DNA from 3 places in the Butyricicoccus sp. AF35-5AC genome. Region 1 is predicted to be linked to each of the others. Evidence: riboswitches for the same ligand, from Rfam matches in the RefSeq annotation. Region 1 holds a riboswitch; each other region holds the start of a gene.
The links. Region 1 has a riboswitch for cyclic di-GMP ahead of DWZ82_RS16075 (transposase). Riboswitches for the same ligand answer to the same signal wherever they lie in the genome.
Positions count from the first base shown of each region.

Region 1 (9,909 bases):
AGGTATTGTATCATTCCACTCATTTGATGTAGGTTCTCCTCACTCGATAAAAAGTGCACACGCTGCCAATATGTATGCAGCGTGTGCAGCTTTCTACAATAGATTTCAGTATTTACTTTGCGAATCGACAGTCTGCCCAGCAGGCGTTATGGTCGGACAGCTCAGGACCGGTGAACTTCGCCAGCGTGCTGCCCGGCTCGGCCCAGGTGCAGTCCTTCGTTTCGGTCGAAATCGTGCCGTGATCGACGCATTCCATGCCGCGCGCCATCAGCCAGTCCAGCTTAAGCAGCATGCTCTTGCCGCCCGGCATCGGCTTGCGGCGCGTGCCCTCGATGCTGCTGAACTCGCGGTAGGAGAAGCCGTTCTCCTCCGACTGCGGCAGAACACGCTCGTACTGCTCAACGTGCTCCATGTGCTTGGAGAGACGCTCCGGGTCGTTGAACAGCTTGGTAAATCCCGGAATGTCGTTGCCGTCGAACGTATTGGTGTTCAGATCGCCGCCGATCATGACCGGTGTGTCCGGCGCGAACGAACGCTTGATCTCATCATATACGACTGCCATCTGGGCTTCGCGGCCCTCGCTGTCCGCACGGTTCTCCAGATGAACGCTGACCGCGCCGACCTCGCGTCCGCCGATGTCGAGCGAGCAGACGATGGCGACACGTGCGCCGATGCGCTTCTGGCGGTCATAGTACCAGTTGTACTGCTCGGGCATATGGATGACCTTCGCCCAGCGGATGGGCCAGCGGGAGAACAGGGCGTTGCCGTGGAAGCCCTTGTTGTCCTCGGGATTTACCAGCTCGATAAACTCCAGACCGTAGGCGTAATTCATGCCGATGGATTTCGCGATTTCGTAGGCAACGTTGCAGTTGCCCGAGCGGACCGCGCCGTCATCCAGCTCGTTGGCGTAGATGATGTCCATGTTTTTGAGGTCGGGACACATATTGAGAAAGTCGATGGTTTCGTGAAGCGTCTGGCCGCGCTCGATGTTGAATACAACGTGACGCAGCGTTTCGGGCACCTCGGCGGGCGCATCCACGAGGTTGTGCACCTCGCACTGCTGATACTGCGGGATTTTTTCCATGACCTTGAACTGGCCGAGCGCCGGGACGAGATTACCGAGTTCGATGCGTTTTTCGTAGGACAGGGTTTCCATTTGTTACACGCCTTTCATATAAATGGTGGATATTCGCGGAATTTTATTTGAGGTAGAATATGGGGGCAGCCGGCAGGAATGCTTGACTCCGCCGGCTGTTCCATATAAGGGAAGAAAAAGATGATGCGTAAAAATGAGGGAGTGCGGGGGGAAATCAGGCGTTTGCGGTCGCCTTTGCTGCCTCGGCAGCTTCGCGCTGCTTCATCTCGGTGATAATGCGCGGATAGATCTTATCGAGCTTGTAGAAGATCAGCAGAACGCCGATGCCGCCCCAAGCGATGATGTTGCCGATGATGTAGATGGCGATGAGCATCTGAGACTGTGCGGCATTGATGGTTGCGGTGCCGGCGAAGCCTACAAGGCTCATCAGGGCGCCGAAGATTGCGCTGGTCATGCCGGAGCCGAACTTCTGGCCGGCGGTGGTAGCAGATACCATCAGGCCCTGTACGCGGATGCCGCTCTTCCATGCGCCATATTCGATAACGTCAGCCAGCATGGAGTACTTGACGCCGCGGAAGCAGCCCTTGCCGATGCCGCGCATAACGCAGGCGAACAGCGCAAGATTGAGGGCGCTCGGGTTGATGAACAGGGAAACCGTGCCGATAACGGCGACGATCGCACCGATCAGCGCTACGTTGCGCTTGCCGAACTTGGCGATGAACGGGGAGAGGACAAGAACGGTGACGATCTGCGGAATGGATTCGAAGGATGCGAGTGCGCCGAGCAGGTCGCGGTTGCCGAGGATGTACTGCGCGTAGTATGCGTTGCAGGTGCCGGTAACTGCCTCATAGAAGGACAGGAACACAGCGAGCATGAAGAACATGATGAAGTACTTGTTGGTGACGCAGAGCTTGATGCCCATCCAGAGCGGAACGTTCTTGCCGTCCTTGGTCTTGGTCTCTTCCTTGACGCGCTCGTGGCAGTTCTTGAAGCAGATGAACAGCATGATGATGGAAACGATGGCGTAGAGGATGGAAACCTCGATCCATGCCTGCTGGGTGTCACCCAGACGGGTGACGAGCGGGAAGGTAATGGCGGTGATGACCATGTTGCCGAGGGCGGACATACCGGTACGGAACAGGTTGACAACGGCGCGCTGGTCGGTGTCGCGGGTCATCAGGGTAGCCAGCGTTGCATACGGAAGGTTGAGTGCGGTGTAGACAACGGTGGTGCAGAAGTTATAGGTGATGAAAACGTAAATGCCCTTGACGATCGGGGTTGCGGGCGGAACGGTGAACAGCAGGATGGCTGCGATGCCGTACGGAATCATCATCCAGAGAATCCATGCACGGGATTTGCCGTGCTTGGAATGCGTGCGGTCAACCAGATGACCGATAAGTACGTCGGAAATACCATCGAAGAAACGGGAGAACAGCATGATGGTACCGATCATAGCCGCCGAGATACCGACTACGTTGGTGTAGAAGTAAATCAGCAGCGAGGTTGTCAGGGCGTAGACAACGTTACAGGCAACGTCGCCGAGGCCGTAGGAAAACTTTTCCTTGAGATGGATTTTCTCAAATTCCTTATCACCCGCGAAAGTCGGGTTACTGGATTTGCCCATGGTTTTGCTCAGTCCTTTTTTTATTTTCTTTTCTTTTCAGTTGCAGCGATACAGACCGTTCGGTGCGCCGGGCGCATCGGGAGTGGGTCTGCCTTTGAGACGTTGTCCGGACTCGTCTCTCGCTATACCCTTTCAGTGGAAGTCCGTTCCACCGAACATCTACAAGTATAGCACTGAGCGGAATAAAATTCAATAAATCATATTGTAAAAAGAATAATATTCAATTTTGTGCATTCTTCACAAGGTCGATGTTTTGTGATACAATGAAATCACTATATGATGCGGAAGTGCAGGGTGATTGCATGGACAAGAACGTTTATGCCGCAATTCAGTCGCAGTATTCGACTTTATCCAAGGTTGGAAAGCGGATTGCGGACTATATCTTAGCCGATCCGGTACATATTACCTCGATCAGCATTCAGCAGATGGCGGCCGAGCTTGACATCGCGGAGTCGAGTATTATTCGATTCTGCAAGATCGTCGGCTGCGCGGGCTTCAGCGAGGTAAAGCTGCTGCTGGCGAAATATTCTCCCAAGTCGGTGCGCACGATTTTTGAAGATCTGTCCGAAACCGATAGTATTTCGACCATTTCGGAGAACGTGTTCAGCCGGAATATCGACACGCTCGAGCGGGCGCTCCAGCTGCTTGATTTCGAGAAAATCGAGCAGGCGGTGGGGGTGCTCAACCGGGCGGAGAATATCCTCATCCTCGGCGTCGGCGCGTCCGGCACCATCGCGGAGGACTTCTACATCCGCCTCATGCGCATCGGCATCCGCGCGGTTTCGCTGACCGATTCGCACCTGATGCAGATTCAGGCGAGCCAATGCGGCCCGGATACGGCGGTCATCGCCATCTCGCATACCGGCAAGACGTGCGAAATCGTGTCGGCCGTGCGTACCGCGAAGGAGTGCGGCGCGCCGACCATCGGCATCACCGGCTACCCGGATACGCCGCTCAAAGAGGTCAGCGACATCTGCCTTGAGCTGTATTCGCCCGAGCAGCTTTTCGTGTCGCCGCGCGTGGCGCAGTTCTCCCTCATCGACACGCTTTATGTCAGCCTTGCTATCCGCCGCAAGGACAGCGTCGTACAGAATATTGAACGCATGAATGAAGTGCTCCTGCCATTTCGCATTGATTGATCATTTCTGATCCTGTGTGTGGAATTTGATGCTTGAAAGATATATTGCATCATTGCATCTGTATCGTATATGTGCTGCGATCGGATCAAAGAGATTATGCTAACGATCTAGCATTGTTTCAGTCAATGCTGTCCCTGTCTCATGTTCCCGTTTGATTATTGCGATTAACTGCGCCGATAAAGCAGCGCCAATCTCGCGACATAGCACATCTCTGACGGCAGCTCAGATTGCCAATCTGGAACATCAGCGAAAATATATCAGCCAAACTCTTCATCTTCCACAGGATCAAATTATATTTTACAGCGCGAAAGAAAACTTTATCTGGATGTGTTGATGCGGAAAATATACGGCTATATGATCCAATAGGTATGTTTACAAATTCACCTCAAAAAAACTCCATAATCCCCGCCTTCCGCACCCTCCACTCCCGGCCAACCTTTACGGCCGGGAGTTCTTCGTTTGCGATCATTTTGCGGATCTGCTGGCGCGTGGTCTTGAGCAGGGCGGCCGTCTCTTTGACGGTTAGGATTTCATCGTTCGGCATAGAAAACCTCCATCAACATAGGTGAAAACGCATTTCACTTTAATTCATGTATGCTTATTCTAATGTTGGCGATTGATTGTCAAATCGCACCGTTTAAGCAGACACAAATACCCTGTAACAAGCCTTTATCCGAACCATTTCCAGTACGTTAACTCGATGAATGCTTATTGGCGCCTTTGAATCTTTCATTGGAATTTGAATATTGGCCGAACTTAACCGCACTGTAGTGGAGGATAGGAAAGGATTTCTTGAAAATATCCAAACGATCTTGAACATCCGCCTTGCGGTCATAATACAGATTGCAGGTCAAATCATACCTCGACAGCTTAAACCCCTTGAGCCGCCGGTCAACGCCGATCTTATCAAGGATATTCCGCAGGTGGTGCTTTAGCTGTTGAACAGACTTTTCGTCAGCTTGAAATAATGCAGTCGGTTCATAGGTACTGGCGAGCGGAGAAGACGGGTTAACAATCAGTATCAGCCAGCACGGATGCGAGATGGATTGCCCTAAGTGAATTTCAACGCCGATGGACTTGAACTGCGGCATCTGGTAATATGACGAAAGCCCTGATTTCCCTTTGCCGGTACGAATGCACTCATTTTGTTCGATAATATTCTGAATTTCGGAATATTTGCATTGAAATTTTAGTGAAAAGGTATGAATACCGTACTCGTTCGTAATCATCTGCTGTTCCTCCGTTTCTGAGCACATACTGTGCAGCGTTTACAGGTTTTCGGCTCATGCTGCAGCATTTTGAAAAGACTGTCATCGGTCGGAAACACGGATTTCGACTTGGTTACCTTCCTGAGCTGACGGTTAAAGCCTTCAATCGTGTTGGTCGTATAGATCAGCCGTCGGAGTGCCTGAGGAAACTTGAAATAGGTACTGAGATTTGCCCAGTTATCCCTCCATGACTGAGAAATCTTAGGATATTTCTTGTCCCAGTGTTCTGCAAACGTGTCTAACGCGTCCAAAGCAGCCGATTCATCTACCGCTGCGTAGACTGCTCTCAAGTCAGCCATAAGTGCCTTCAAATCCTTGTAAGAGACATATTTGCCGGAATTTCGAAGCTGATGGATGATGCAGTTCTGGATTTCCGTCTTGGGATAGACCGCCTCAATTGCCGCAGAAAAACCGGTCAAATTATCCGTACAGCAATGAAAATATCCTCGATGTCCTGGCTGATGCTGGTCTGATTTTTCCGCAGCACCTTGGGTTCGAATTCGCTCTTGCGATCCCGCGGCACAGATACCTCTACATCGCCAAAACTGGTGCGCAGGGTTTTGCTGCTGCGCCCGTTCCGGCCGTTATCCGTGTCCTTGTTCTTGTAGTCATACCGGCTGTAGCCCAGTTGATCGTCCAGCTCGGCCTCCAGACCGTTTTCCATGAACTCGGTGTTAGGTTTAAGTCTAGTCTGCCACATAGCCTCGATTGCGGTAATCTCTCCGGCACGCCATCGGGAAACAACCCGCTCGTAGTTGTCCGGCAGCGGTATCGGCTTGCGTCCGGTGTACTGGCTCTTTGTCTTGGCAATGGCGATACCCTCGCGCTGGCGCTGGAGGATGTACTCGCGTTCGAGTTCTGCGACCGCCGCAAACGCCACAGTCGGCGCCATTGTCGCAACAAACACAATGATACTATTGCCGATAACAATCGTTTTTCATAACTTTCCCTCCGTATTTTATCTGCTTTAACGGCTTCAAATTTAAATAAAAAAACGCTTTCAAGACATGGCTACTCATGACTTGAAAGCGTTTTTATATCTTTGTTGGAACAGCACAAAAGGGCAGAGTTTTACCTGCTCTGCGAGCAGTGTATTGCACCGCGAATCGGCTTGCCATATTCTTTTGACGGCGTACACCTCCTTCTGCCAAATAAAGCGCAGAAGAGGTTAACAGCGTCTTCGCTGATGCTTACAACCGGCTGTCATTGCGGCGTTCGCCGCCTTAGACCCTTCCGGCTTTGCGTCCCCCATCTTTCGATGGGTTTGCCTATCTCTCAGACACCGTATATGTACCTGATTTTTGATTGTTATACCATAATCTGTATAAGCACGCGATTGGTCTGTTATACGATTCGTGTCATAAAAACGACATTTCGCGCAGCAATCTGATGAATATCACCGTTCGGATAGCACAGCTGCGCTGCGCTTGCCTGTCTGTACACGCGACCGTTTCATCCTGTGGACGCAGTACGGAGAGTGTGCTTTTTATTTCCACTGGGTGCGGTACTGATGCGGGGTAATGCCGGTGCTCTTACGGAAGGCCATAATAAAGTGCGAAGCACTGGAGAAACCGCAGTTATCTGCGATGGTCTCAATACTCTGCGAGGTGGTGAGCAGCTGCTGCTTTGCGGCGCTCAGACGCACAGTCTGCAAAAACTGATGCGGTGTTGCCGACTGGTATTCCTTAAACTTACGCATATAGTAGCAGGTGCTGAGCGCAGCACGCTGGGACAGGTGTTCGATGGAGAGCGATTTGTCCGCAAAATTGTACGTCATATAGTCGGCTGAGTCCTGAATGGCGATCTCGAGATCGCTTTTTTTCTTTTCCCCGAGCACGAGCACGAGCAGAACGAGCAGCTTGTTGATCGTCAGGGAAATAATATGAGGATTGGGCTGGTTCTGGTGCACCGAGACCATGATGCGGCGGACACATTCCTCAATCTCGGCATTGCTTCCGGTGGGCAGGATGAACCCGTGCGTATTGAGGATAAGATGTGTATAGGCCGTGCTGCCGTTGCCTGCAAAGTGGAACCAGCGCATGCGAATCGGTGTGAGGGCGTGATAGCTGTGCGGTTCTCTGCAGTCAAGCAGAATCAGGCTGCCGGGACCGGCAGTGCGTGTTTCACCGCGGTAGGTGACCGACAGTTCGCCTTCATCTACAATAAGCATCTGGCAGATATCCAGATAATTACGCTGCATACCGTATGTTTCGTCGCAATGGTAGCTGCCTGCGTGCGGAACATGGTACAGGTTAGTCGCGGTGAAGGCATCTGCATCGTGGTAATAGCGGACAGAATCTGCCAGAATACCCATATCGTTAAGCATAATTGGTGTCAACTCCTTTTTTTGTACCATATCATGGTATGGAAATGCTGTCATTCGCTTTTCTTATACAATTATATCAAAAAATAATACTGATAAAAAGTATAAAATTTTGATATTTTATTATTATCCTGTGTAGTGATGAATGTGAGAATTTGATATATGATAGGTACAACGAAAGGGAAACGAACAAAAACACAAAAAATAGTTTCTTTTGAGTTAAAAAGACGAAGGGAAAAGAAAAAACCAGAATAGGAAATTCTACAATATAATAGGATTTTTTTATTCAGAAGAGGGGTTGAAACATTTGATTATCATTTTAACATTCATCGCCTTCACCGGTCTGGTGGCCTTGATCTCATGGTACAAGACCAAGGAGGAGAACCTGTCCACCAAGGAAGGCTACTTCCTTGCAGGACGCGGACTGACCGGTCTGGTCATCGCCGGTTCACTGGAAATGACCAACCTGTCCACCGAACAGCTGGTCGGACAGGCCGGACAAAGCTATTCGACCAACATGGGCGCCATGAGCTGGTCGGTAAACGCAAGTATCGCGCTGCTGGCGCTGGCACTGATCTTCCTGCCGAAGTATCTGAAAGCCGGCATCACCACCATTCCGGAATTTCTGGAGGTTCGATTTGACCGCACCACCAAGCAGATCATCTCGTTCCTGTTCCTGCTCGGCTACATGCTTACTTACCTGCCAACCGTACTATACTCCGGTGCGCTGGCCTTCAACCAGATTTTCCATCTGGATCAGCTGTTCGGCATCACCACTTATCAGAGTATTGCGATCCTGTGTGTTGCAATCGGCGTTATCGGTTCCATCTACGCAATCTTCGGTGGCCTGAAGGCAGTTGCGGTATCTGATACCGTAAACGGCGTGGGCCTGCTGATCGGCGGTCTGCTGATTCCGATCCTGTCCATCTGCATCCTCGGCAACGGCAGTTTCCTTGCCGGTATTCAGGACTTCATCACCAATGTTCCGGCAGAAAAGTTCAACGCGGTCAATCCGGCGAACGCCCTGCCTCCGATGATTCCGTGGCCGGTCCTGTTCCTCGGCATGCTGTTCAACAACCTGTTCTACTGGTGCACCAACCAGTCCATCATCCAGCGCACGCTGGCAGCAAAGAATCTGGCGCAGGCACAGCGCGGCGCAGTGTTCACCGCCTTCCTCAAGCTGCTGGATCCGTTCTTCATCACCATCTGCGGTCTGCTGGCTTACCGCTTCTTCGGAGACGGCTTGGCAAACAGCGACCTGGCATATCCGTCTCTGATCACCACGGTTGTTCCGAACTGGCTGCTCGGCATCATCGCAGCGGTTCTGTTCGGTGCGATCCTGTCGTCCTTTAACTCGGCACTGAACAGCTGTGTAACGCTTTACACGCTGGACTTCCACCGTCCGCTGTTCAACCAGACCGCAAGCGACTCTCATCTGGTAAGCGTAGGCAAGCGCGTTGGTACCGGTCTTGCGATCGTATCCATCTGCGTAGCGCCGTTCGTCAGCAATGCACCGTCCGGTCTGTATGACTTCCTGCAGGAGTGCTTCGGCTTCTACTCCATGCCGATCCTCGCGATCGTGCTGGTAGGCTTCTACACCAAGCGCGTTCCGGCCTGTGCACCGAAAATTACGCTGGTCGTACACGTTATCCTGTACTCGATCTCCAAGTTCCTGCCGCTGAATGTGCATTACCTGTATGTTCTTTCGGTACTGTTCCCGGTAGACCTGGCACTGATGCTGCTCATCGGCAAGTTCAAGCCCCGTGCTACCGACTTTATCCTCGAGGATTCCAAGGCTGTTGACCTGACCCCGTGGAAGTATGTAAAACCCGCCGCGCTGACCTGCTTCATCCTGATGCTTTGCGTCTACGCGTTGTTCTCTCCGATCGGTCTGGCTCGATAATGAGCCGGACCCCGGAAACCATTCAACTATTCACATTGTAAGAAACGCACAAGGCGTTTTCGATAAAATCCAACAAAGGTATTGAGATTTTTTGAGGAGGAAAAACTTATGAGCAAGGAAATTAAAATCGGTCTGATCGGCGCCGGCTGGATGGGCAAGGCCCACACCACCGCATTCCACAATGCACGCATGATCTTCGGCGATGATATGCCGGTATTTGAGCTGGTAAGCGATGTCAGCGAGGACGCAGTAGCAAAGTTCGCGAAGAACATGGGCTACAACCGCTACACCACCAACTGGATGGACGTTGTTACCGATCCCGAAATCGACCTGGTTGACGTTGCGACCCCGAACTGCATGCACTACGAGATGGCAAAGGCTGCTCTCGAGCACGGCAAGCATGTTTTCTGCGAGAAGCCGCTGTCGCTGTCCGCGGAGCAGTCCCGCGAGCTGGCTGATCTGGCCAAGGAAAAGGGCGTAGTCAACTACTGCGGTTTCTCCAACATCATGAACCCGGCAAACCAGTATGTTGCGGAACTCGTCAAGTCCGGCAAGC
Region 1 is NZ_QUDX01000007.1:124,728-134,636, forward strand. Features, by position in the region: gene DWZ82_RS10430 (MgtC/SapB family protein) at 1-23, opposite strand, end outside; gene DWZ82_RS10435 (endonuclease/exonuclease/phosphatase family protein) at 113-1,156, opposite strand; gene DWZ82_RS10440 (MFS transporter) at 1,311-2,720, opposite strand; gene DWZ82_RS10445 (MurR/RpiR family transcriptional regulator) at 3,023-3,859, shown strand; gene DWZ82_RS10450 (helix-turn-helix domain-containing protein) at 4,245-4,403, opposite strand; gene DWZ82_RS10455 (hypothetical protein) at 4,552-5,088, opposite strand; partial or broken gene DWZ82_RS16070 (IS256 family transposase) at 5,151-5,528, opposite strand; gene DWZ82_RS16075 (transposase) at 5,543-6,034, opposite strand; cyclic di-GMP riboswitch class I at 6,316-6,406, opposite strand; gene DWZ82_RS10470 (helix-turn-helix domain-containing protein) at 6,614-7,453, opposite strand; gene DWZ82_RS10475 (solute:sodium symporter family transporter) at 7,758-9,353, shown strand; gene DWZ82_RS10480 (Gfo/Idh/MocA family protein) at 9,462-9,909, shown strand, end outside.

Region 2 (9,909 bases), on a different contig from region 1:
GCTGCCCTCTCGATGGGCATTACCGCAGCAGCAGCAAATGATGTTGTGGATATGAGTAATTCCACCCACGGTTATGTTACCGTAAACTACTCCTCGAGTGCAAGACTCAAGGTTGGTATTCAGTACAACGACGGCAAGACCGTATTCTATGATTGCCCGAGCGGCAAGGATGCTTCCTTCTCTCTCGATAAGGGCAACGGCAAGTACACCGTAACGCTGTACCGCAACGTTTCCGGTACGTCCTATCAGCAGGTCGAGTCCAAGTCCATGAACGTAACCGTTAAGGACAGCTACGCTCCGTATCTGGCCTCCACTTCCGAGGTTCAGTTCTCCAAGGGTGATACGGTATCCGCTAAGGCTGCTGAGCTCTGCAAGAACGCCAAGACCGACGAGGCTAAGGTTATCGCCATCTACAACTATATGGCAAGCCGTTATACTTATGATAACAAGCTGGCAAATGAGATCACCAGTGGCAAGATTACCAAGTACATCCCGGATACCGCCGCTACCCTGAAGGGCACCACCGGTATCTGCTACGATTTTTCCTCGCTGTTTGCAGCAATGTGCCGCAGCCAGGGCATCCCGTGCGCACTGACCAAGGGTTACGCCGGCTCCAGCTACCACGCTTGGAATAAGGTAAACCTGAATGGCGAGTGGTATCAGATTGATCTGACCTACGCGGTTACCCGCAGCGTGAAGAACGCAAAAACCCTGCATGATTGCGTATCTCCGCTGACCTACACCAATACCAGCGATGCGCTTGCAGTAGTTGCGGCTTAACACTTTTTCATTTTATTTTGTATGCAAATGGTCCTGATAGGGTATGTTTATGCCCAATCAGCGGCGATTTCTTGCATAAAAAACGATTCCGGATTGAAACTCTTCTTCGTTTTTACAGTATTTGCTTGTTATTCGCGGACATTTATGGTATACTAAAGAAGAGGATTCGGAGGGTTTCTGTCCGGCTCAGGCAAAGGGCTGTGTATGCAGTCCGGCGTGTCTGCCGACAGAAAAGATCGTAAAATTCTGTGCATGACTTCCGTAAAGGGATACAGGTACAGACAAAGGCACAGCCGGTGAAAACCGGTGTCGCAAAGCCAGTTGGGCCTAAACGGAGGTTTTTTCCTCTCCGCATGGCAGCCGGTTGCCGAAGGTACTTTGTACCCCCTTGCAGAGCTATGCGCGCTGTAAAGGGGGTATTTTATTTGGAGGTTGAAACTGCATTGCATTCTGAGATTATCGCAAACCCACAAACACATGATCTGTGCGGCTCGTTGAGGAGCAAGTTGTACAGACAAAGGCACCATCGGTGAAAGCCGGTCTCGCAAAGCCAGGGGCCTAAACGGAGGTTTTTTTCTCTCCGCATGGCAGCCGGTTGCCAGAAATACATTTGCAATCCCTCTCGATCAGCATGCACGCTGACCAAGGAGGTATTCCTATGTTAAAAAAGAATATGCGTAAACGTCTGCTCGCAGGAGCACTTGCGACTATCATGGCGCTGACCATGTGCCCGACCTGGGCGCTGGCCGGCGATGAAGGCATCACCACCCTTCCGTCACCGGAAGACCAGATGTCGGTTGTTGACAGTACTTCCGCAGAAGACGCCATTCAAAAAACTCCCGATGCCGAGACCCAAGGGCAGACTGAGCCTCAGGATACTGCACAGGCAGGACAGATTGAGAATCCGGATCCTGCACAGGCACCGTCCGGCGGTACGGACATCGAGGAGACTGGCAATAATAGCAATTCCAATGAAAATGATTCTCAGAATAATGATGCAGTAAGCAATTCTCCGGCGAATACAATTAGCGTGCAGGAGGTTCAAATCGACCGCGCATGGAATTGGCAGCAGGAAGCCAAGTACTTCGTGCTTCTGCCGAACCGTGATAAGCCGACGAGCGGCGAAAGCCAGGGCCAAGAAAGCTACCTGCCGAATGACACCTCGGACGGCGGCGTTACCGACCGCGACAATTTCAAAGGCTACAAAGGCTATCTGACCGCGAAGGGCAAGAAGATTGCTGATAAGAATTACAGCATCTACGATGCCACGAACGGTTATACCAAGATTGATGGCGTTGAAAGCGAATATCTGGATCCTCCGGAAAACCTCGGTTTCTTCACCAAGGCCAACTGGTCGGAAGATGGCAAAACCTACATCAAGGATTCCAATCCCTCTGATCCGTTCTCGGTACTGGGCGAAAACTTTAATGTGAATAATATTAGAGTTGTATGGTACACCATTAAGTATCAGGTAGACGGCTATCATGTCGACGGCTATGTAGCCGGTGTTCCGGTTAAGGTTACTTATCATTCTAACTATGGTACTATCCCCGGCACGACCGACGATTCCCGCGAAGTTGCTGCAATGAGCGGTGATACATATACCGTTCTTGATAACATGTTCACCGTCCCGACCGGATTCAGCTTCGGCGGCTGGTATGTTGACGGTAACAAGTATGAAGTTGGCTCTAAGCATCTTCTGATGACCGACCTGCATCTGTACGCAAAGTGGATTCCGAATCCGTATACTGTAACTTGGAAGATTTCTGAGGACGCAGAGGATTCTCTCGATACTCAGGCGGTAAACTACAATGGTTATCCGACTAAGGATCCGAAGGATCAGGCAAGCAAGGCTTCTGACGCTCAGTATGATTACAGGTTCAAGGGTTGGAAGCTGGCAGGCACTGCAGATACTGCACTGGTAGATCCGAAGGAACGCGCAGTGACTGCGGACGTAACCTACATTGCGGTATTCGAGCCGGTAACGCGCCAGTACACGGTAACTTGGAAGAACTCGGATGACGCTGTAGATCCTCTCGATACTCAGGCGGTAAACTACAATGGTTATCCGACTAAGGATCCGAAGGATCAGGCAAGCAAGGCTTCTGACGCGCAGTATACTTACGAGTTTGCAGGTTGGAAGCTGGTAGGCACTGAAGATACTGCACTGGTTAATCCGAAGGAACAAGCAGTTACTGCGGACGTAACCTACATTGCAGTTTTTAAGCCGATTGCCCGCCAGTACACCGTAACTTGGAAGAATGCTGATGACGCTGTAAATGCTCTCGATACTCAGACGGTTGCTTACAACAACAAGCCGACTAAGGATCCGAAGGATCAGGCAAGCAAGGCTTCTGACGCGCAGTATACTTACGAGTTTGCAGGTTGGAAGCTGGCAGGCACCGCAGATACTGCACTGGTTGACCCGACTACTATCGCAGTGGTTAAGGACGTAACTTACATCGCAGTATTTAAGCCGATTACCCGCCAGTATACCGTAACCTACTACGTTGACGGCGAGAAGCAGGGTGACGAGGAGACTTATAACTACGGCACTCTGGTAAAGATTCGTGGCAACGCTGTTAAGGAAGGCCATACGTTCTCTGGCTGGAAGATCGGTAGCGAAGCTGCAAAGGATTTTGAAATCAAGAGCAACGTTATCATCCAAGGCTTCTTTACACAGAATACGAAGCATTACACCATCAATAAGCACTTCTACAACGAGAAGGACGTTGAGGTTAAGGCAGAGAACGGCGAGACCAAGACCGGCAATGAGTATGCACTGGTTGCTGAGCTTTACAAGGATGATGCAGTAAACCAGACCGTTGACGGCAAGACCTACGTTTACGTTCCGGGTCTGACCAAGGTTACCGATAACCTTGAAAAGCTGACCAAGGACGTTACCATCGACCTGTACTACTACCTTGACGTCAAGGGCGGTGAGAAGCCGGACGAGACCGGCAATGGCACCCCGGACGCATGGGAGTACCGTCTTGCATTCAAGGTTGTAAACGGCGAGTGGAACAACGGCGGCAACGCTGACATCGTTGTTTACGTTCCGTTCAAGGACTATAAAAACGGCGATGAGCTTAAATACGTTGTGGTTCCGATCACCCGTATCCCGGCCGTGGGTGACAAGCCGAACTCCGGCTACCGTGCTGGTTCCTGGGATACGATTCCTGTCGGTAATGCAAAGGTTGAGAAGGACACCGTATTCACCTACACCTACGCAAGAAGATCTTCTTCCGGCGGCGGTGGCGGCGGCAGCCGCAAGCCCACCGTTACCATTCCGGATAATGTACCGACCGGTCTGAACGGCGATGACCACTATGCTTACATTGTAGGCTATCCGGACAGCACCGTTCGTCCGCAGAACGGCATTACCCGCGCTGAGGTAGCAACCATTTTCTTCCGTTTGCTCACCGACGAGACCCGCAATGCAAACTCCACCAAGTCCAACAGCTACTCTGACGTAGCAGCCGGCGCATGGTACAACCACGCTGTTTCTACGCTGAGTGCTATGGGCATCGTAAAGGGCGACAGCCAGGGCAAGTTCAATCCGAATGCGCCGATCACCCGTGCGGAGTTCGCTGCGATCGCAGCTCGTTTTGACGACAAGGCCAACACGGCCGCTGTTGACTTCAGCGACATTGCATCCCACTGGGCAAAGAACGAAATCAGCGCCGCTGCCAACAACGGCTGGATCAACGGTTATACCGACGGCACCTTCCGTCCGAATAACAAGATCACCCGTGCCGAGGCAATGACGCTCGTAAACCGCGTCCTCAAGCGCCTTCCGGAGACTGCAGAGGACCTGCACAACGACATGATCAAGTGGAGCGACAACTCCGATACTTCCGCATGGTATTACCTGGCCGTACAGGAGGCTACGAACAGCCACTATTACGACATCAAGGAAAACAAGCACGAGAAGTGGAGCAAGCTGCGCGAAACTCGTGACTGGACCGAACTGGAAAAGTAAATACTTTCCTGTAAGGGCGAACGAATCCCCCGGCCATTGGTCGGGGGATTTTATTGCTCTGATAGTTTTTTCTAAAGGAAACAAATTTCGGCAAATTTTTCTTGTCAAAATTATAACATATTGCCCTTGTGGTTTTTATATCATAGGTTCATAATAGGGATTGCCGAAAGGGAAAAAGAGGAATTCAAAAAGTAGGCTTTTCGGTGATTTTTATGCGAAAGTCATGCTTTTGCAGCCGGTATAGAGGAGGAGATAATATGATCAGCTTTATCGTATGCTTATTATTATTGATCACCGGCTATCTTACTTATGGTAAAATTGTAGACAAAACCTTTGGCCCGGATGACCGGGAAACGCCGGCAGTTCGCATTAACGATGGCGTTGACTACGTTGTCATGCCACAGTGGAAGCTGTTTCTGGTACAGCTGCTGAACATCGCCGGCCTTGGCCCGATCTTCGGCGCACTGCAGGGCGCGCTCTGGGGTCCGGTCGTATTCCTGTGGATCACATTCGGTACCATTTTTGCCGGCGGCGTACACGATTATTTCTCCGGCATGATCAGTGAGCGAAACGACGGTGCCTCCATCGCAGAGGTTACCGGCAAGTACCTCGGTCACACCATGCAGAATATCATGCGTGTGTTCTCGGTTGTACTGTTGATCATGGTTGGCACGGTATTTGCAGTCGGTCCGGCCGGTTTGATCGTTACGCTGTGCAAGAGCAACGGTGTGTCCGGCGTGCTTTCGACCACGCTGTTCTGGCTGATCCTCATCCTGGTTTACTACTTTATTGCAACCTTTATTTCGATCGATAAGATCATCGGTAAGGTATACCCGCTGTTCGGCATGTGCCTGATCATCATGGCGGTCGGTGTTATCATCGGTATCTTCACCAACCCGAATTACACCATTCCGGAGATTTGGTCTCACCTGTACAATATGCATCCGTCCGGTACGCCGGTATGGAGCTTCATGTTCATCACGGTTGCATGCGGTGCAATTTCCGGCTTCCATTCCACGCAGTCGCCGCTGATGGCTCGCTGCATGAAGAACGAGAAGCAGGGTCACTTCGTATTCTACGGCGCAATGGTAGCCGAAGGCATTATCGCACTGATCTGGGCGGCAGCCGGCTGTGCTCTGTATGAGGTCACCGGCGGTCTCAACACCGGTCTGGCGGAAGCGCTGGCAGGCGGTCAGTCCGCAGCGATCTACGATGTATGCTCCAAGACCATGGGCGGCGTTGGTATTGCTCTGGCCATGATCGGCGTTGTTATCTGCCCGATCACTTCCGGTGATACCGCATTCCGTTCCGCTCGTCTGACACTGTCCGACTGGTTCCACATGGATCAGAGTTCGTACGCAAACCGCCTGAAGTTGTGCATCCCGGTACTCGGTATCGGCGCTATCCTCGGCATCGGCAATGCAACCGGTCTGATCGACTACACGGTTATCTGGCGTTACTTCAGCTGGACCAACCAGACGCTCGCTATGATCGTTCTGTGGGCAGCGGCTATGTACCTGTTCACCGAAAAGAAGAACTTCTGGATGGCAGCTGTTCCGGCTACGTTCATGAGTGCAGTTTCCTGCACCTATTTCATCCTCGCGCCGGAGTGCCTCGGCAGCCTGCTGAACAGCAAGACAGCGGACGGCACGGTAAACTACAATACCGCAGTGGCGTACCCGATCAGTATTGTATTCGCGGCACTGCTGCTCGCACTGTTCATTCGTGCGACCAAGAAGCGCAGCGCAAAGAAATCTGCTTGAATATAATAACATTGCTGCAGCCGGCCGTTTCTTTGTGCGGTCGGCTGCGGCCATCCATAACGATAATTGCGGGGTGACGGAAAATGTTGAAACCTTATCCGCTCAGCGCGGGGCGCATTGATGACGCGGCGCTTGCCGAGGATAAAAAAACCTGTCGGAAAATCGGTCCGTGCGGCATCGGCAGGCATGCCCTCTATTTGAACAGCTTTTTTGTTGACCGGTGGTATTATGTTCCGTTTTCCATGGTAACGCGTGTGTACAAGCGCGTTGCGATGAGCAAGGGCGGCTTTTCCGGCAAGGGCATTTTCGCCACGCTGTCCTATCTGGTCGTGGAGTTCGACGGCGGACAGAAGGTGTGCAATTTCAAGTATGAGCAGCAGGTCGATGAGTTTCTGAGCGTTATCCGAGCTGAGCACCCGTCTATTCCGTGTGTCAGCGCGGCGGCAGAGCAGCGCATTGCCGAGGAGAAGGCCCGTCGGGAGGAAGAAGAGCGCAATCGTCCGCCGATGAGCGCACAGGCGGAGAAAACCGTGCAGGCACTCGATAACGCAATCGACTATCTGGAGCGCCGTCCTGAGCTGGCCGAACGACTGAGCGCAGCCGCAAAACGCCGCCGGAACTTTCAGTGTACGAACGGCAGCTACCGCTGGGCCGCTATGGCGATCACACTGCTGGGATTTGCGGCGCTGGCTTACGGTATCGTTTCTTTCGTGCGTCACGGCTCGTTTTCGATTTATTTTACGCTGTTCGGTCTTGCCGCGATATTCACGTTTGCAGGTTTCAGCGTCCTGCCGACAGCACGCAACAACCGTGCCTCTATCATGCAGAATGATGCGCAGGCACAGGAGAAAATGCAGGCTTACCTTGCGGATTATCTGAATTTCCCGCTGCCGGCCCGCTATGCACATCCGGTTGTGCTGCGCCGCATGCAGCGTGCTGTCATGGATGGCCGCGCAGTGACCGCTGCGCAGGCGCTCGACGTTGTGAAGGCTGACCTGAAGGCGCTGAATGCGGATGTCACCGTCTCGCAGGAGGAATACGATGAGATTGTCGCCATCAAGCCCATGTTCCTCAATGCGGAGTATCAGTAACAATCAGATGATACAACTATCCCTCCCGGTTACAGCCCGGGAGGGATAGTTCGATTTGGGCGGTTCTGCTTTCATGATAAGAGCTTATTCTGTAAGCGAAAAGGACATTCCCGAGGGGTGGGAATGTCCTGCGAAAAAGAGTATCGATATGATCTGATTTAAGAGCACAGTCCGCATTTGGCACATGCAGACGGTGTGGCAGCGCAGCCGCCGAGGGCAGTCTCGCGCAGCTCGATAGGGATGCGGCGACCGACCGCGTACATGGTATCGAGCATTTCATCGAACGGGATAAACTGGTGAATGCCTGCGAGCGAGAGCTCAGCGGCAACGAGCGCGTTGGCTACGCCTGCCGCGTTGCGGTTCTGGCACGGATACTCGACCAGACCACCGACCGGATCGCAGACCAGACCGAGCATGTTCATCAGCACGGTGGAGGCCGCGTCAAGGCACTGCTCAGGCTTGCCGCCCATGAGCTCGACAGCTGCGCTGGCCGCCATTGCGGAAGCGATGCCGACCTCAGCCTGACAGCCGCCGACCGCGCCTGCAACGGTTGCGTTGCGCATGGCGAGGTAGCCGATCGCACCGGCGTTGAACAGGGCGTCGATCAGCCGTTCATCCGAGATGTTGTAGCGGTCCTGCAGGGCAAACAGCATGCCCGGCAGAACACCGGCGCTGCCTGCGGTCGGTGCTGCGACAATCAGCCCCATAGAAGCATTTACCTCAAGCACTGCCATCGCGTACTGCGCTGCTTTGTGCAGCACATCCCCGCAGATAGAGTGGCCTTTGGCCGCGTGCTGCGCCAGTTTTTTTGCCTCGCCGCCAATCAGGCCGCCCATGGACTTGACCGGCGTTTTGAGCGGTGTCAGCGCGGATGAGCGCATGATTTCGAGTGCCTTCTTCATACGGTGCGTGACCTCATCACGCGTGGTTTCGCCCAGCTGGCACTCGCGGCGGCGCATGATCTCGGAGATGGGGAGCTGCTGCTGCGTGCAGAGTGCAAGCAGCTCGGATGCGTTTTTGAAATCCATAATCTGCTCTCCTCCTTACGGTTCGATGATCATGACATCGTGGACGTTGGGATTGTTTTTGAGCGGTTCCTCAATGCCCTCGGGGAAATGACCGTCCGATTCGACGATCGTGTAAGCGGTGTTGCCCTTGGACTCGCGGAACAGGCGCATGAACGCAATGTTTACACCCTTGTCGCTCAGGACCTTGGTGATGTGCGCCACGACGCCTGGCTTGTCCTGCTGAACGACGATGACCGTGCTGTATTCACCGGTAAAGTCAACCTCAACGCCGTTAATGCGCGCGATGCGGCACTTGCCGCCGCCGAGCGACTCACCGCGGATGGTCATCACCTGACCGGCGGCGTTCTCCATGCGGATGTCCACCGTATTCGGATGAACATCGGTCTCGGTCTCACACGGCGTGAATGAGTAGGACAGACCGCGCTCGGTCGCAATCGAAAACGAATTGCGGATGCGGGTGTCATCGGTCGAAAAGCCCATGATGCCGCCGAGCAGCGCACGGTCAGTGCCGTGACCGTGGTAGGTCTTGGCGAACGAGCCGTACAGCGTGAAATCTACCTTTTTAAGCGGCGGCGCGATCATCTTGTGCGCCAGATACGCGATAACGGCTGCGCCGGCGGTATGGGAGCTGGAGGGACCGATCATATTCGGTCCCAGCACATCAAAAACACTGATAAAGGACATAGGGGATTCTCCTTACTGAGCGGAGGATTTGCAGATAAACCTGCGGTAGATGGTCTCCACGATCACGCCGATCGCGTTGTCGCCGGAGACGTTGCATGCAGTGCCGAACGAGTCCTGCGTGATGTACAGTGCAACCATGATGGCGCAGATCGGGCCGCTCGGGTCGCCGGCCTCGGTGCCGAAGATCATGTACAGGAAGGGCAGGGCGGTCATAATGGAGCCGCCCGGCGCACCGGGAGACGCCACCATGGCAATGCCGAGGGTCATGATGAAGGGAATGACCGTGCCGATGGAGATCGGCAGCTGGTTCATCAGGCAGACTGCGGTAGCGCAGGCTGTGATGGTGATCATCGAGCCTGCCATGTGGATGTTCGCGCACAGCGGAACGGTGAAGTTGCGGATTTCCGAGGAAACGCCGTCTGCCTCAGCGCACTGCAGGTTGACCGGAATGGTAGCCGCAGAGGACTGGGTGCCCAGTGCGGTTGCGTAGCCCGGAATCTGGTTGCGGATGAGCGTGAACGGGTTCTTGTGGCTGACCAGACCTGCAATGACAAACTGGATGCAGATGCAGATCAGGTGCA
Region 2 is NZ_QUDX01000004.1:170,140-180,048, forward strand. Features, by position in the region: gene DWZ82_RS07540 (transglutaminase-like domain-containing protein) at 1-780, shown strand, start outside; cyclic di-GMP riboswitch class I at 1,057-1,152, shown strand; cyclic di-GMP riboswitch class I at 1,290-1,383, shown strand; gene DWZ82_RS07545 (S-layer homology domain-containing protein) at 1,439-4,762, shown strand; gene DWZ82_RS07550 (carbon starvation CstA family protein) at 5,020-6,525, shown strand; gene DWZ82_RS07555 (ATPase P) at 6,609-7,616, shown strand; gene sdaAA (L-serine ammonia-lyase, iron-sulfur-dependent, subunit alpha) at 7,775-8,644, opposite strand; gene sdaAB (L-serine ammonia-lyase, iron-sulfur-dependent subunit beta) at 8,660-9,328, opposite strand; gene DWZ82_RS07570 (dicarboxylate/amino acid:cation symporter) at 9,341-9,909, opposite strand, start outside.
Region 2: another riboswitch for cyclic di-GMP. It lies ahead of DWZ82_RS07545 (S-layer homology domain-containing protein); the one in region 1 lies ahead of DWZ82_RS16075 (transposase).

Region 3 (9,909 bases), on a different contig from region 1:
CCTTTTCCGCTGTTCTCGCCACGCCGGTAGCTGACCGGCTGTTTTATCGAAGCGGCTTGTCGGTTGCCCGACACGGAAAATTCGTTACAGATGGAGCTTTATTCAGTTGTCAAAGTCCAATTAACCTCCTGCTTTTTGCTATTCGGCCTGTCTGTGCATTGCGTTACTATGCATATTTGCTGACAAGCCATGTATCACCGAAACCAAAATTAAAGAAAGCTAAGATAAGTATGGAGTTTAGGCTTTCATCTTTGATTGGGATTCTATCATACCGTATATACAGAACAAAGTCAATCGGGGCAGAAATTGTTCACATTTGATTCATAATTAAACTTTGGTACACAGAAAAGTTGCAAAAATGCAATATTCTTGTCCTCGTAACACTTTGCAATCGAACATTTGTTGCATAGTCCTAAATCGGCAGTTTCGGCAAAGCAAAAGTGGTCAAATAATTGACCACTTTCCGTAAAAATATTTTGGTTTTCCCGACAATTCGGACAAATAAATTCCGAAACGCACCTGTACAGAACAGATGTACAGCGGCGCGTTAAGGGGGAGAGGAACGAAATCCGCGCCGCCCGCGTCTTTCCTCTCCCCCTGCTGCGGTTATGGATAACTCCCTTGCGGCAGTTACCCACAGCCGCAGCACCCCCTCACCATTCTCGCGGCGGCGAACGCAGAGAGAAATCTTTTGAAGTCTATAACAGTAGACCCTTTCCGACGTAAGCAGTCTGCAATTTTGAACAATTACTTGTTTAAGTACAAAAGGACTTTTGTTGAAATTGACAAAGTAATAATTGACAAATGCCAAGCAACTTAGTACAATTTAATTAACTAAAAACCCAAACTCTTAGGAGAATGGCAGAAATGGCAAAACAGAGGAAACTCTGCGGCGCAAAGCTATAGGGTCTAAACGATTGCTCTGCAATCGCATGACAGCCAGTTACCTAACCAGTCCCCGCATTTTAAGAAACAGCGCAATACTGTGTGGACTACTATCCATGCGGTACTGCGCCCTTTTTTAACTGTTTGGGCGCAAAAGAAAGGGAGCGATCGAAAAATGAAACGCACACGAATCAGCGTATTGCTTGTAATAGCCTTGCTGTTGCAGCTATACGCACCACTCACGGCAGGCGCAGCGGACTTTACGCCAAACCCACAGACGGAATATGCCAAACGGTTTATTGCCGCCTGTGATGGACAGACATGGTTCATCAATGAGATTGAGCGTCTTCTGAACGCACAGCAACGCACACTGGATACCATCACCGGAGCGGAAGACCTTGTAGAAATCAAGAGCATTGGTCTGAAAGGCCGAAACATCACCGGACATATACCGGCTGCAATCGGGGAACTTAGTGAATTGCGGTATCTGTTCCTCTCGGATAATCATTTGAGCGGAGATATTCCATCTGCGCTCTATACGCTCCCGAAATTGCAGAATGTGGATTTAGGCGGTAATGATTATGCAGGTGCGATTCCTTCCGAATTTGGCACAATGCCCGCATTGAAAACGCTGGTTCTCAAAGACAATCAGTACACCGGTACGATACCGGATACGATTTTGAGCAATACCCAGATTGAGGTGCTGAACCTCATGGGAAATCAGTTGACCGGCGGTTTTCCTGCGGCAGTTGCCGGTATGAGCAGTCTGAAATACTTGAACCTTTCAGAAAACGTTATCGGCGGCACGATTCCCGACCTGTCCGCGCTGACGAATCTTATCTCTCTTTCGGCGTGGCAATGCGGCATGACCGGCACGATTCCCGAAACGCTGTACTCGCTTTCCGGTTTGCAGATTTTAGACCTGTCCGAAAACAAGCTGGAAGGCGAAATCTCTGCCGGTATTGCTAATCTGGCAGGCTTGCAATATCTCGCGCTGGACACGAACCCTCTGCGCGGTGTATTACCGGACGCATTTACACAGACTGCGTTGACCGAGATTCATTTGGAAAACACTTATCTGCGCGGTTTAGTTCCTGCTACGCTCAAAGCACGTCATGACGCAGGCGCAAAGGTCTATCTGAACAATAACTACATGACCGGCGCTGTCTTGAAGGATATGCCGAACAACAGCGGTAACTTTACAGATGGTGCAGCAAGCGAACAGTATCAGCTTACCAGCACTCGTTCCACGGTTACGGTCAGCAAGGACGGCACGGTAAACCTGTATGCGCTGCTGCTGAACAAGTCGCTGACTACCGGCAGCACGGCAAAAGTGCTGCTTAGACCGGACGAGTATGTTGTCACCTTCGATGATACCAAGGTGCAGGTTACTGCGGATAGCAGCGGTATCTATGTGAAGGCATTGACGGATATTCCGCAGAATACGAATTTCAGTATCACAATCCAAATCAAGGACAACACCGGCTCTGAATACTCCAAGGTAAAGCTGACCCTCACTACCGATGTTACCAGCGGTGGCGGCGGCGGTATCGGCGGCGGCGGTATCGGCGGCGGTGGCGGCGGCACACCTGCAACGCCCAAGGCAGAACACAAGCTGTATATCAACGGCTTTACCGATGGTATGTTCCATGCCGAACGCAATATCACCCGCGAACAGACCGCGAAAATGCTGATTGACGCGTTGGAAAAGGAAACTGCCGAACCGGAGCAATCCTCGTATACCGATATTGCCAATAACCGCTGGTCGTATCGCTGGGTTGAAGCAGCGTCCAAGGAAGGCTACATGGTCGGCTATAACGGCGGCGTGTTCAAACCGGAATTTGCAATCACTCGTGCAGAGATGGCAACAGCCTTGTCGCGTATCGCAGCGAAGGAAGGCTTGATTATGAACGGCAGTACCAAGACCTTCTCTGATGTGGCAGACGGCAAATGGTACAGCAGCTATATTCGTCAAGCGGTGCAGTACGGCTTAATCAGCGGCTATACGGACGGCACCTTCCGACCGGAGCAGTACATCACCCGCGCTGAAACCGTAACGATGATAAACCGTATGCTCGGCAGAAACTATGAAATGGCAACCGAACTGCACAGCATGGCTTGTCCGTTCCCCGATGTCAGCCAGAGCAACTGGGCGTATGGCAACATCATGGAAGCCGCTATCACGCACAAGCACTGATAGAAAGAATTAGAAACGGAAGAACTCCTGAATAGTTGGAGGTAAACTTATGAAGAAAGCATTAGTCCGCAGAGTAGTTTCTCTGTTCCTGTGCTTTTGCATGGTGATTGGATTCGTGCCAATCATCGACGCGCAGGCAGCGGAAATCAAGGGCGGCACATTCGACCCGCATACCGGTTATCTGGAACTGGAATTTGGGTATCAGCTTACGCAGTATGTGAATATCAATGTCTATGTCCGCAGTCCTTCGGACGATGGATTGAAGAAAGAATTTGTCGGCTCGATTGTAGAGAATTATCTGCTCTCCGGTGCAAACGATGTTAAAGCATGGCTTCCCGAAGATTCACCGGACACTATGGTATCGCCCTACACACCGGCTACAAAAACGGACGGCGGTTTGGTAGAACTGTCCGAGGACGGCATTTATCAAGCAGACAAGAACTTTGCCGGTGAAGATATTGAGCCGGTATCCATGATGAAGCACACGCTTATATGGGATGGCTCTCTCAATGGTATTCCGATTATCGGTCCGAACCTCGATGAAGATGTATTTTATCTGACCGTAGAAATTGAACCGCTCGGCAGACCGGATAAGAATGTCGAGTGTACCGGCAGTGATGACAGCCACACGCACGGTCAGAACTATACTTGGCCGCAGAAGCAGGAGAACGGCAAGAAAAAGTTTGCGGTCAGTACCGAACTGCTGGTAGACTACCGTGATTATGTTGTCGGTGAAGATGGCACGGCAGCATTCCTCATGCTGGAAGGCAGCTTGTCCGATGAAGTACGCAAGAAGCTGTACGAGCAGTTTGTCAGCGGCAGTCTGGCGTGCAATGAATTGACCGGTTTCCCCGAACTGGAAGGCTTGGTGCTGGACTACCAGAACCTTGACCCTGTAAACATGGTAACAGGTGCATACAACTTCATGTACGAGGACTTGAAGCTGGAAGGCATTATCCCGCTGACCTTCCTTCGTGTTTACAACTCGCGCTACGACAAGGGTGCGCTGGGTACTGGCTTTACGCACAGCTATGACTATTCGCTCATCAATGACCGTGGTATTATCCGTGTGACAATGCCTGGCGGTGAGGAGCAAATCTTCCTTACGCTCCGTGGCGGCGGCTATGATTCTCTGGCAGACAGCGGCTTTGTTCTGGAAGATGCGGCAGGCGGCTACCGCATGACGCACGAGGACGGCGCAGCGTTCATTTTCTCGAATGACGGCAAGCTGCGTACCATCTCTAATCCCGATGGTACGCAGGTAGCACAGCTTACCTACAACGGCGATGAACTGACCGAGATTGACGGCATTGCAGGCAGCTATACGCTGGCATGGTCGAACGGACATATTTCGTCCGTGACCGATAACGCAAGCCGCACCGTATCGTATGAGCATGACAACGATCTTCTGACCGGCGTTACCAATGCGGACGGTGATACGCTGCACTATACCTACGATGGCAACGGCTATCTGAACAGTGCTACCGACTTTGAAGGCGAAGTCTATATTAAGAACGAGTATGACGGCATAGGCCGTGTGGTAAAGCAGACCTTTATCAATGCGGACATTCCCACTGTTTCCACCGTTTCCTATGACGATGAAGCGCGTGTTACGACCTGTGTAGATGCTAATGGGCTTGAAACGCGCTACTACTACGATAACCACCGCAACATCCAGAAAATCGGAACAGTTATCGACGGCACGGAATACACCACCGCCAACACCTATGACGGCGATTATCGCGCCAACTCTGCAAGCGACCGTCTGAACGGTGCAACCGCATACGAGTACGACAGCAGCGGCAATGTGACGAAGGTTCGCTATGCGGATAATACCGCTATGACGCTGACTTATACAGCGGGCGGCGATATTGCGTCTATCACGGACGCGCTCGGCAATACGGAAACCTATACCTACTCCGGACACAGCTTGACCGAGTTCCGCGACAAGAACGGACATACCACTTCGTACACCTATAATGCACTCGGTCTGCCGATTACGGTTACGGACGCACTCGGCAATCAGACTACCTATGCGTATGACGATAAGGGACGGCAGCTTTCTGTCACTGACGCAGAAGGCGGCGTTACCAGCTTTGAATACGATGCCGTAGGCCGCATCGTTGCAGAGCATACCAAGGTGAGTGATACGGCTACCGCAACGACCAAGCATACCTACTCCAAGGCGGGCAAGCTGCTGAAAACCGTAGATGCACTCGGCGGTGAAACCTCGTATGAGTACAATGCCAACGGCTTTACCACCTCGACCAAGGACGCGCTCGGCGGCACGGTAACGACCGAATACGGCACGAACGGTGAACCGCTGAAACGCACGGATGCAAATGGCAACGAAACCACCTATGAATATGACCAGGACACCGCACAGCTTGTATCGGTAACAGACGCAGAGGGCAACGAAACCCGCTACACCTACAACGACCGCGGCCTGCTTATCCAGACTACGGACGCAGAAGGTAATGCGACCACCTATGAATATGACGCACTCGACCGTGTAGCAAAGACGATTGACGCGCTGGACGGCGAAACGACCTATGCGTATGACAGCATGGGACGTACGGTTTCGGAAACCGACGCAGAAGGCAACAAGAAAACCTACACCTATGACGCACTCGGACGAACCAAGACCGAAACCGACGGTGCAGGCAATAAGACTACCTATACCTATGACCCTGTTGGCAATCTGCTTGTCACAACGGACGCAAACGGCAATGAAACCAAGACCGAGTACAACGCCATCAATGCAGCGGTAAAGCAGATTGACGGCGAAGGCAACGAAACCACCTACACTTACGACAAGGCAGGACGGCTGCTGACCGAAACGGACGCACTCGGCGGCGTTACCGCGTACACCTATGACCTTGCGGGCAATCAGCTTAGTGTTATCGACCCCGAAGGCAATGTGACAAAGTATATCTATGACCTGTTGGGACGCGCCGTAGAGCAAATTAACGCAGACGGCAGCAAGACCCGCACTGTGTATGACGCGCTGGGACGCACGACCGAAAGCTATGACGAACTCGGCGGTAAGACTGCTACCACCTATGATGCGAACGGCAACCAACTCACCGTCACTGACCCGAAAGGCAACAAAACTTCGTATCAGTACAACCGCAAAGACCAGATTACTGTTATCACCTATGCGGACGGCGGCGAAACCCACTATACCTACAATGCGCTCGGAAATGTCAGCGAAGTAACCGACCAGAACGGCAATGCAACCAAGTACACCTATGACGCACTCGGCAGAACGCATACCGAAACCAACGCAGTAGGTGTTGTGACCGAATACGGCTACGACAAGGTAGGCAACACGGTTTCTGTCACCAAGGACGGAACAGTAATCGCAAAGAGCGAGTACGACGGTGCATATCGTGTGATAAAAACGATTGACGGACTGGGTAATGCGGGAACAAAGCAGTATGACGGTGTAGGCAATGTGCTGGTTTCCACCGACCGTGAAGGCAATGCAACACAGTACACCTACGACAAAAACTATAACCTGCTCAAGACCACCGACGCAGAAGGCGGCGTGTCCTTGTCTGCTTATGACGCACTGGGTCGTGTCGTTTCTGAAACCGATGAAAATGGCAGCGCAACGACCTACACCTACGATAAGAACGGCAATGTGCTGACCGAAACCGACGCACTTTCTGGTGTTGTTACCAACACTTACGACGCACGCGGCAGAGTAGCAGCAACCACGGACAAGCTGGGTGCAACGACTACCTACACCTATGACGCAGCCGGTAATCTCCGCAAGGAAACCGACGCGAATAATGCGTATGCCGTTTATCAGTATGATGCGAACAACAATCTCATTCAGTACACCAACCGCAACAACGAATGGGTGAAGTATGCGTATGACTGCATGAATCGGCAGGTCAAGGAAACCAACCAGCTTAACCATGCAACCGAGTACGAATACGACCTTGCAGGCAACCAGACGGCGGTGATCGACGGCAACAAGAACAAGACCATATACACCTATGACGGCTTGAATCGTCTTGTTTCCAAGACCAACGCCGAAGGCGGTATGTTCGAGTACCGGTATGATTCGTTTGGCAACACCGCAGGCACGACGATGTACGGCGGCGGTGACGAGAAGGCCGCGACCACTTATGCCTATGATGCAGCGGGCAATCTGCTGACCGAAACCTCTCCGCTGGGCAGCGTGACTACCTACACGCATGACAAGGAAGGCAATGTGCTGACGCAGGTTGACGAAAACGGCAAGCAGACCGCGTACACCTACGACAAGTTGTATCGCATGGTTTCCCGCAAGGACGCGGATGGTACTGCGACCTTTGCCTATGACAAGGCGGGCAACATGACCTCGGCCAAGGATGGAAACGGCACGGTAGCATTTGCGTTCGACGCGCTTTCCCGCACCACCGCTGTCACAAATGAGGACGGCACGACCACGGCGTACACCTACGACGCGGCAAGCAACCGTCTGTCCATCACCTACCCCGACGGCAAGGCTGTTACGACCGCGTATGATAGTCTCGGCAATGTGAAGTCCCAGACCGACCATGACGGCACAGGCATTACCTACACGCGCGACGCGGAAGGACGCACAATCAAGGAAGGCCACAGCGACGGCAGCACGACCGAGTATGATTATAACGCCGCCGGTCTGCTGACGCTGCAAAAGGAAGTCACCAAGAGCAACAGCACACGCCGTCAGACTGCGTATACCTACGATGACGCGGGCAATATCGTAAGTGAGAACCGTTCCGGTGTAGACATTGCCAAAAAGGACGAGCTGGTACGCTACTACTACGATAAGGCAAACCAGCTTATCCGCACCAATGTTGAAGGCAAGAATACGAAGTATTCCTACGACCTTGCGGGCAATCTGCTTTCCAACGGCACGAACACTTACACCTACGACCTGCAAAACCGTCTGGTTAGCAAGACCGGTAAGGACGGTACGACCACTTATACCTATGACGCGGCGGGCAATCTGATTAAGAAGGCTGCACCGGACGGCACGACCGAATATACCTACACGGCACAGAACAAGCTGAAAACCGGCAAGACCGAGGACGGCCAGAGCAGCACCTATACTTACAATGCGCTCAATGCACGCATTAAGAATGTACAGGTGCGCGACAACAAGAACGCCGGTCATGCAAACTCCGACTTGAAGGACGGTTCGCACGGCACCGATTATCTGGACTTCTTGATGGACGGCCGCTTTTTCTGGCAGCGCACATGGGAAACCGAGGTAGGCACGACATTCCAGAGCAACTTTGAAACCGTAACAAAGAACTATGTTGTGGACTATCTTTCTACGGCTAACCGTGATATACTGGTAACAGAGGACGGCAGCTTCACACAGCGTTATGTGTACGATGAGAACAGCACCCGAATCTCCGCAGAGTACGGCTATGCAGCCGGCACGAAGCGCGGCGAAGGCGGCGAGAACCTGCAAAGCGACTTTGCTGCAAACGATGTGCGCAAGGTGTGGTATCGCACCAGCCACCTTGGCAGCACACTGTTTGCCGTAGATGAAAACGGCAAGGTAATCTCGCACACGATCTATGACCCGTGGGGCAATCCGCTGACCGAAACCTACACGGACACGAATTTCAGCGGTATCGACAACGCCAACAATTTCACCGGCTACACTTGGGACGAAGTGCTTGACCTGTATTTCGCGCAGAATCGTTTCTACGACCCTGCCGACCACCGGTTCACGCAGGAGGATCCCATCAAGGACGGCGAGAATTGGTATGGGTATTGCGGGAATAATCCGATCAATGGATTTGATCCATCTGGAATGACTTTATGGTCTGATGCCAGCGCGCAGATCAAAAGATGGGGAACGGCAGCAAAGAGTTGGACAACTGAGCAATTAAATAAGGCAAAAACATGGATTAAAGAACGGGTACAGTCTGTAATAGCTACCATTAAAAGTTATACAATGCATTTTACAGACTATACTCGTAGGCAAGATGTAATGCGAGGCATGGTTGCATCTGCCCTTATCAATGTGGTTGGTAAACAAGCTGATTTGTTGAATGCCTTAATAAATACCCACCGAATATCCATTTCTCTGCCTACACAACAGGAATTAACTTCATATCTTACCACCAGCAGTAAACTCAATTCGTATTTCTTGAATCAGTCTAATTTTAAAGATTCCTATTACTTAGGAAGAATGATAGGCGATGGTATTGTTGCTGCCGCAGGAATTGGGTTAAGTGCAAAGTCCATTTTTGAGATGTTTGTTGGTGGAGGTATGGCTGGTATTGGTACCGCCACAGCACCCACAGGCGTTGGTGTTGCGATTATGGGTGTTGGCACTGCATTAACAGCCGATGGCGTAATTACTGTAGGCGCGGGAATATCTATTGCTGTCGCCGCAGCCGATAGTTTTGGTGGCGATTCTGACAATTTCAACTATTATCATAAATTGGATTGCAATAAGCTGGTCGCAAAATGGAATGAAATTCTATCCAAATGCACCAAAAGAAATGTAACCAAAGGAAGCCATGTTATATATGAAAGAAATCAATCCAATGGTTTTTCCACAGCTAAAAAAGATTTTGATTCTTTGAACTTGTCAAATATCAAAACAAGTACCAATAGTAAGGGCAAAACAACATATATTGGTACCGGTGCAAATGGAACCACCTATAATCTTCACTGGAGTTCTACAGAAAATCGTTGGTGCTTGCAACAGGGAAAGATCAAAATTAGGTATTAAAAGTCACAGATAGGTGAGCATAGATAAATTTATCTATGCTCATCTATTGAGAATCGGAGGTATAGAATGTTCAAGGAATGGTTGTATTTCA
Region 3 is NZ_QUDX01000006.1:212,880-222,788, forward strand. Features, by position in the region: cyclic di-GMP riboswitch class I at 860-951, shown strand; gene DWZ82_RS09885 (S-layer homology domain-containing protein) at 1,061-3,082, shown strand; gene DWZ82_RS09890 (RHS repeat-associated core domain-containing protein) at 3,132-9,818, shown strand; gene DWZ82_RS09895 (hypothetical protein) at 9,885-9,909, shown strand, end outside.
Region 3: another riboswitch for cyclic di-GMP. It lies ahead of DWZ82_RS09885 (S-layer homology domain-containing protein); the one in region 1 lies ahead of DWZ82_RS16075 (transposase).